Regions from separate parts of the Priestia sp. P1_B12_1 genome, predicted to be linked through region 2. Evidence: predicted binding sites of a transcription regulator. Region 2 holds the regulator's gene; the other holds the start of a gene.
What was found. Region 2 encodes NrdR, which represses ribonucleotide reductase genes. Its sites were predicted from a motif close to AACACNATATATNGTGTT; they were not measured.

Region 1 (4,435 bases), 260 kb from region 2:
GCGCTGAATCACACATTGCACGTCCGCGTGAGCTTGTGGTGCAAGTTCCATAGCTGAAATGAACCATTCAGGAAGATTGTTTGGATCTGCTTCTGGATGCTGATCTAAATACTCTTGAACGATATCAGCTTTTACTTCAATAAATTTACCTAAACGGCCGCTTCGGAAGTATGAGAATGAGAAATAAGGTTCAAGACCCGTTGATACTCCAACCATTGTTCCAGTACTGCCTGTTGGCGCTACTGTTAATAAATGAGAGTTTCGGATACCGTTCTCTTTAATGTTTTGACGAATATCTTCAGGCATTTTTTTCATGAAGCCTGTATTTGTAAATGCTTCACGTAAAGAAGCCGTTTCAGCATCTGTTTCACCCACTAAGAACGGGAAGCTTCCTTTTTCTTTTCCAAGCTCTACAGACGCGCGGTAAGCCGTCGTTGCAATTGTTTCAAACACTTTATCTACTAACTCATTGCCTTTGTCAGAGCCGTACTCTGTCTCACAATAAATAAGAAGATCGTGAAGACCCATTACACCAAGGCCAACGCGGCGTTCGCCAAGCGCTTGCTTTTGGTTTTCTTCTAAGAAATAAGGAGTTGCATCAATAACGTTATCTTGCATTCTAACGCCTGTTTCAACCGTTTGACGTAACTTTTCAAAATTAACAGTTTTCGTTTCTTTATCTGCCATTTGCGCTAAGTTAACAGCAGCTAAGTTGCAGACAGAGAATGGTGCAAGTGGTTGTTCACCACATGGATTTGTTGCAACAACGTGCTGACCATATGCTTGAGCATTTGTCATGTCATTAGCATTGTCGAAGAAGAAAATGCCTGGTTCAGCTGAGTACGTTGCACAGATGTTAATTAAGTTCCATAGCTCTTTTGCACGGATAGTACGGTACGTACGAACTTTGTTTCCTTGTTTTGCCCATTCGCGCACGTCGCCTACTTCGTGCCAGTTTTCATTGTAGTTAGCCATTTCTTCTTTTGAATAGCTTTCTACGTCTGGGAAGCGAAGTTCGTATTCTCCATCGTTTTCAACAGCATCCATGAAATCTTTTGTTAAGCATACAGAAATGTTTGCTCCTGTTAAAAACTCTGAGTTATGAACGCTGTACGTTCCGCCTGTTTGCAGCTTTTCTTCTGCATCTTTGATGATTTTTTCACTGAATCCACCAAGACCAGGAATTTGTTTATAGTTAATGATTCCTTGATACATCGCTTCTTCAGACTCTGTTAGCGGCGTGAACTTCAATTTATCTTGCGCATGTTTTTTAATCATTTCGTCATTTGTGTTTTCAATTAAGAAACGTAAAATGCGAGGATTTTGCATTTTAGAAATAATAAACTCTACAATGTCAGGATGCCAGTCGGCAAGCATGATCATTTGGGCGCCCCTGCGCGACCCACCTTGTTCAACAAGATGCGTCAGTTTAGCAATATCATCTAACCATGAAACCGAACCAGATGATTTGCCGTTTACACCGCGAGCCAGCGTGTTGCGCGGGCGAAGAGTTGAACCATTCGTTCCAACACCGCCTCCACGGCTCATAATTTCCATTACTTGTTTGCGGTGTTCTGAAATACCTTCACGTGAATCTTTTACATAAGGCATTACATAACAGTTGAAGTACGTTACGTCCGTATCAGCACCTGCACCGTAAAGAACGCGGCCAGCTGGTACAAAGTTTAGCTGAACAAGCTCTTGATAGAACTTTTCAAACCACTCTTTGCGCTTTTCTTCTGTTCTTTCCACAGAAGCTAAGCCTGTTGCATTACGTTTTGCAATTTGCTCATAAAAGACTTCTAGAGGTTTTTCAATGACATCTAAAGAACGAGTAATTAATCCGTTTTCTGCTTCTTCAGGCGATAAAGCTCCTCTAAACTCATCTTCTACCTTGACAACAGCGGTTTTTTGCTCAAAATTAATGCTTTCCACATAGCCAAGTCCTCGTGCTGGAAATTTTGGATCTTCCTTTACGGTTAGAACAACAAAATCTCCTTCTGATAACGTTAATTTTTCCGTATCCTTAAACGCATAGCGGTCTAACATTACCAATCTTGAAACACCTTTATGAGTCAACTTCATATCCGGTGTAATCGGATGTACTTGCGGAAAGCGTTCAATATCTGAATTGAGCTTTTCAACATTCATATTCACTTTTTGATTTAACAAAACAGTCATTCTCACAACTCCTTACCTATCGAACATCTATAAATTTATTAACTCTATTTCCTTTTAAAGGAAATAGAGTTTTTCAATCAACTATCAATAACTTACCACACGGCTTGGACGAATTCAATATATAGTATTTGACACTTCTCCAAACATCTACATATAGAAGGGTGTCAAGTGAAATATTTTTTTTTTCGTAAAAAAAGTGTTTGACTTTTCTTCTCTATGTATTCTATTAGCCAAGCATTGTTTCTAAAAATCCCAATAAAAAGTGCAACTTATAAGAAGTTGCACTTTTATCTATTTCCCATGGGCATCCGTTTAGCGCTTAAAGTTCCATTCATCCGATCCGTACTTTGTGCGCGCTAGTTCTTCTACATATGCTTCCTCTTCTTCAGACAGTGTATACGGTTCTAAATCGATATCAAGAGCAGAAGCAAATCCTTTATAAAACGCTTCTTTTGCTTCTTCAATAGAGATTTTGCGGCCCGCAATTGCATTGATGGCTACCGCTTTGGAACGAAATGCGCGCTGCATTCTTTCTTTCACACGATCATTTGGATAATTAAACACGCTGAATAATTTATCTTCATCAATCTCTAACAGAATAGAGCCGTGCTGTAGAATAACTCCTTTTTGTCTAGTTTGGGCACTCCCAGCAATTTTGCGGCCCTCTACAACTAGTTCATACCAAGAAGGAGCATCAAAGCACACGGACGAACGAGGGTTTTTTAAGCTATTTTTTTCTTCTTCTGAACGAGGAATAGCAAAATAAGCCTCGAGCCCTAACGAACGAAATCCTTCCAGTAAACCTTCAGAGATTACGCGATATGCCTCTGTAACTGTCTTAGGCATGTTAGGATACTCTTCAGATACAATTACGCTGTAAGTAAGCTCTTCATCATGAAGCACGCCCCTGCCGCCCGTTGGACGTCTTACAAAGCCCAGTCCTAATTCTTTTACTTTATCAAAGTTAATTTCTTTTTCAGCTTTTTGAAAATAACCGATTGACAGCGTTGGAGGGTTCCATCCGTAAAAACGAATCGTAGGTGGAATTTCTCCTTTACTATGCCATTCTAATAACGCTTCATCTAACGCCATATTGTAATAAGGCGAACGGTTGTTGGAATCAATAAATCTCCACTTTGCTTTCATCTACCTCATCCTCAGCTATATGTAATATAAAAAATAAATCCGTTTTTTAGTCTACCAAAAGATTGAGCTAAGGAAAAGCAAAGAGCAACATAAAACTGTGAATTCAAATGTGGTAGTTTTTTCATTTCCGGGAAGAAATCCGCTAGATTCAAGGCAAAATCGCTTTACTTCTAATTTCATTCACTTATATAATAAGAGTATGGATTTTGTCGAAGAAAGGAAGAATCAGCATGTCACCAATTACAGCAGTACTCATTTTACTTGGAGTAATCATCATATACTCTGTCGTTATGTTCTTTGTCCAACGTCGCATTATGAAAACGTTAACTGAAGAAGAATTCCGCAGCGGCTACCGCAAGGCACAGCTAGTTGATATCCGTGAGCCGAATGAATTCGAAAACGGACATATTTTAGGCGCACGAAATATTCCTCTTTCACAGTTCCGTATGCGCATTAAAGAATTCCGTCCAGATCAGCCTGTCTACATCTATTGTCAAAGCGGAATGCGCACAGGACGCGCAGCACAAATGCTTCGTCGCCACGGTGTTCAAGAAATCTATGATTTAAAAGGCGGCTTCAAAATGTGGAACGGTAAAGTGAAAAAGAAAAAATAATGGTATGTATATAGAAAAACCTCGCCTTTGGGCGAGGTTTTTTGTTAGACGTTTTGAACAGCCTGTTCTTTCTGATAGCGAAGAACTGGCTTTCTCGCTGCGAGCGTTTCGTCAAGGCGCTTCACAACCGTTGTATGCGGAGCTTCCTGTACGACTTCAGGCGTTTCTTCTGCTTCTTTTGCAATTTGAATCATCGCATCGATAAACGCATCTAGCGTTTCTTTCGACTCCGTTTCCGTTGGTTCGATCATCATGCACTCTTCTACGATAAGCGGGAAGTAGATAGTCGGCGGATGATAGCCAAAATCAAGCAGTCGTTTCGCGATATCCAATGTGCGTACCCCAAGCTTTTTCTGACGTTTTCCTGATAAAACAAATTCGTGCTTACAGTGACGGTCAAACGGCAGCTCATAGTGCTCTGCTAAACGACGCATCATATAGTTGGCGTTTAGCACAGCGTTTTCCGTCACGGCTTTTAAGCCGTCTGGACCCAT
Region 2 (4,435 bases):
CAGCCACTCTGGCACCATTTCTTTACGCACAATCTTTCGTCCAGCCGTTTTTTTATTTTGCTTTGCTTCAGTCCAATTCTGATATTCTTTCTGTTCATTTTTAGCTAAATTCATGGCATCTTGAACAGTTTGGACCTTTTTGCGCGCCCAGTGTCCAGCAATTTTCTCTACATAGCTCTTAGACAATTTCATATCGGATCTTAGCATAACATAGTAAATCAGAACATTTACTACCCCTGGTGAAAGTTTTTGGTTAAACATCACTTCTTCAATCATTTGCAAATCTGCTTTTGAAGGCTCTGCTCCCCCGGAAAACTCGATCAAAAGCTGTCGAGGAGAAGTCACTTCAAGCTGTTGAATAAGCTGCTCTTCCTTTGTCTGCGGCTGCTTTTCCTGCATGGTACGAAGCATAGGCGGCTGAATTTGTTCGCTTAGATTTGGAAGTGCTTCTCCATTTTCAAATTGGTAAAAGGACTGTGCTGCTTTTCTAAGCAATTCAATATCAACTTGATCGTTCTCATTTAGCGAATCGAGCACCACATTTTTCATTTGAAGAGGATCGATACCGTATAAAAAAGCTAGTTTTTCAATCGCTTGTTTTACTTTAGATGTAATGGACCTTTTCGAAATCATTGAATCTGTTAGACCTGCTAAAAATAAATCAAAATCAAAGGAATCCGGGCTCATCTCAATAGAAGCGCGTTTGGAGGAATCCACAAAGTCCGTTTGAGCATCAGGAGAAAATACATCCTTGCTTTCAGACTGAAAACTTGGAGCCAGCTCTGTTGCTTTAACTGATTTAAATACATCGTTAAATGAATGCGTGACATCTTTAAACGATTGGTCATCGACGAGTGAATCCGAAAAATAATTTTTCACTTTTTGAAAGATGGATTTTCCAAGTCGGTTATATAAATATACATTTAACACACCGTCGTTAAAAAACTGATGGGGCGTAAGAGGAGGAATGAGCTCATAAATGAACACACGAACATCATCTTCTTCCTTAATATATGTTTTTAACAAACCAATGCCTTCTAATTTTAACCGATCATGGTAAATAGCTTTCAAATTAATTTGCATCATTGACATTAGATGATGATGTGTAGACTCTTTCCCCCATAAACGGTCTTGTTCCAGCTCGCTCCATAGCGTCATATACAGACCAAAGCAGGTCGTACCCACCAACGGCTGATAGAGCATGGTTAAAATCTTTCGGTCGTATTCCTGCAGTATGCCGTTCGAACGAACAACATAACGATCGACCGGTATCATTTCTTTCCAATGTTGTTCTTTCATGTCGTTCCCTACCTACTTTTAAAGTAATAGAAATGACAAAAAAAGAGCCTAAAGAATACTTCAATAGCTCTTTTACAGTCGTTCCTTCTTAATTAAATCTTTTAATTCATCAATAAATACATTGATGTCTTTAAATTGTCGGTATACAGAAGCAAATCGAACATAAGAGACTTCATCGATAGCAGCTAATCGCTCCATCACCATTTCTCCTACCACATCTGACTGCACCTCTGATGTACCCTGACTGCGCAGCTCTGTTTCAATATCGTGTACGGTATCTTCTAATTGTTTTAAGCTTACTTGGCGTTTTTCACACGCCTTAATTAACCCTCGAAGGATTTTGTCTTTGCTGAACTCTTCTCTCGCTCCATCTTTTTTTACAACAATTAACGGAAGTTCTTCTACTTTCTCAAAAGTTGTAAAACGATAGTGACACTCTTCGCATTCACGTCTTCTACGAATAGAGCGGCCTTCTTCTACAGGGCGCGAGTCCAGCACTCTCGTTCCATTGTAATGACAGGATGGGCACTTCATATTCTCAGCTCCAATAATAAACCTTGTTTTTCTTTTTATTTTCTCTTATATAAGTTAATTTCCATCTATGTTAGCCGGCTATTCGCCATTCATTATGATTTTTATCATCATTTCCTTTAACAAACACGATGCTGTATTAAAGGATTTGCTTTATTCCATCTTATAGAAAACAAGGCTTGAATACAAGTAAAGGAAAAGGAATTTCCCCATTTTATTTCCTGAAATTCAAAAATGACAAGGAACTTACGAAGAAAGAGGAATAAGTTTTTGATCAAAGCTCTTATAAAGCGTACGTACGAGTTCTTTACTAAAACCAAAATCAACCGGCACCACTTTTGATTCTGTTGTAGCAGAAAAATCGATAGCGGTTTCAAGAGGACGTACGTTAATAATGGTAATCACAACAAAAGCTTTTCTTCCTTTTACAACGTTTAAGCTAATTTCTCCTCGCTCTTCATATGCAGCAAGTATCTCTATCCCTTGCATGCGCTTCAACATTTCATGAACTTGCTTAAATGCATTCCCGGCCGTTGTTTTGTAATAATGCGTTTTTAGAGTCGGATCTGAATGGTGATCGCTTGTTTCTACATGATTAGAAAATAAAGATTTAACTGCTTGTACTACCCCCATGTTGTTATCCCCTTTGTTTTTGCGTATTAAAAATTTATATACTAAAAAGAGGTGTGTAATACACCTCTTAACTTACGTAATCAATCGACACTATTAAAGTGCATTCGCTTTAGTTTGTTTTACCTGAACAGGACCCATTCCACGTGGCAATTCAATTGTTTCACGTGTCTGTGCACTTAGAGCATCTGCAATATAATCTGCTGCGATTGTAGGATCTAAATGACCACAAGTATAAACATCGATACTTGCATAACCATGCTCTGGGAAGCTGTGAATCGTTAAATGTGATTCTGAAATAATAACAACGCCACTTACACCTTGAGGTGCAAATTTATGGAACGCTACTTCGCGAACTTCCGCACCAGATTTTAAAGCTGCATCAACAAACGTTTTTTCAATATAATCAATATCATTTAACTTATCGAAATCGCATCCCCATAATTCTGAGATGACATGACGACCCATTGTTTCCATAATGATATTTCCCCCTTTAACAATTTTTAATCGTTAAACATGAAGTTCTTTCGCCATATAGCATGTTAACTACCACGGGGGAAAGTTAGTCCAAAGAGGTCCTAACCCTTTAAGTAGCCACATCACCGAAAGGTACACAAGAAGTTCACGAAACATAGTATACTTTGTTTACATTTATTTTGCAATACGTGTTTTGATTTTATTAAAGATTGTTCTTGCAGATAGACCTATACAAATTACCCCTGTATTCTCGTGAAACAGTGTGTAAAAGCTTCTAAACGACTATTAATTTTTTATTAAAATTGAGGAAATTAAACACCCCTTTGCATGCTTATCTTATTGCTTTTCCCTATTCTTTTGAATAAAAACAAAAAAAACAGGGCGATAGCTCCCTGTTTTTTTAAAAGCAATCAATAGCTTTCTTAGCTTACTCTTATTTTTGATCCATTACGCATTTCTGCAGCAATATATCTTACCAAATCGACTACGCGCTGAGAGTAGCCCCACTCGTTATCGTACCAAGCTAACACTTTAATTTTATGGTCTTCCATTACGATCGTGGATAGTCCATCTACAATAGCTGAATGGGGATTTGTATTAAAGTCAATTGATACGAGTGGTTCCATTGTTAAATTTAAAATATTCTTTAATGGCCCTTCAGCAGCTTTAATAAACGCTAAATTAACATCTTCCATCGTCACAGGTTTCCTTACATCCACAACTAAATCGACAAGCGATACGTTCGGCGTTGGTACACGAAGCGCCATCCCATGAAGCTTTCCTTTTAAATGTGGAAGAACTAATGAAAGTGCCTTGGCTGCTCCAGTTGTTGTAGGAATAATTGATTGAGCACACGCACGGGCTCTTCGCAAATCTTTATGCGGATTATCGATATTCTTTTGATCATTTGTATATGCATGAACGGTCGTCATTAAACCGTTTTCAATTGTGAACGCTTCGTCTAGTACCTTGACAACTGGAGCTAGACAATTTGTCGTACAAGAGGCATTAGAAATAATGTTATGCTGATTCACATCAAACTCTCGTTCGTTTACGCCCATCACAATGGTAATATCTTCTTGTTTACCCGGTGCCGTTAACACAACTTTTTTCGCACCTGCTTCAATATGTAACTGCGCTTTTTCTCTTGAATTAAATTTCCCCGTTGCTTCAACAACTAAATCAATCCCAAGCTCTTTCCAAGGCAAATTCAGCGGATCACGTGAATTTAATAGCTGAATTCTTTTACCGTTAACAATTAGCGCATCATCATCACATTTGACATCTCCATTAAATGGTCCGTGTATAGAGTCATATTTGATTAAATGTGCTAACGTTTCTGCTGGATAAGATGCATTTATTGCAATAATATCTAAATTTTCCTCTATAATCGCTGTGCGAAACACCATTCTTCCTATTCTCCCAAAACCATTAATGGCAATACGTGCTTTCATGGCTATACCCCTCTCTATATGTGTTATACTATTTAACTTTTTAT

Region 1: a site for NrdR is predicted at 2,293-2,310, ahead of AC1D0Y_RS03550 (vitamin B12-dependent ribonucleotide reductase). Genes of this name have one in related genera too.

What each region holds. Positions count from the first base shown of each region.
Region 1 is NZ_JBFTZR010000001.1:681,726-686,160, forward strand. It holds gene AC1D0Y_RS03550 (vitamin B12-dependent ribonucleotide reductase) at 1-2,181, opposite strand, end outside; gene AC1D0Y_RS03555 (lipoate--protein ligase family protein) at 2,494-3,327, opposite strand; gene AC1D0Y_RS03560 (rhodanese-like domain-containing protein) at 3,558-3,941, shown strand; gene gcvPB (aminomethyl-transferring glycine dehydrogenase subunit GcvPB) at 3,986-4,435, opposite strand, start outside.
Region 2 is NZ_JBFTZR010000001.1:945,564-949,998, forward strand. It holds gene AC1D0Y_RS04935 (replication initiation and membrane attachment family protein) at 1-1,299, opposite strand, end outside; gene nrdR (transcriptional regulator NrdR) at 1,372-1,833, opposite strand; gene AC1D0Y_RS04945 (cytosolic protein) at 2,077-2,463, opposite strand; gene speD (adenosylmethionine decarboxylase) at 2,557-2,937, opposite strand; gene AC1D0Y_RS04955 (glyceraldehyde-3-phosphate dehydrogenase) at 3,360-4,391, opposite strand.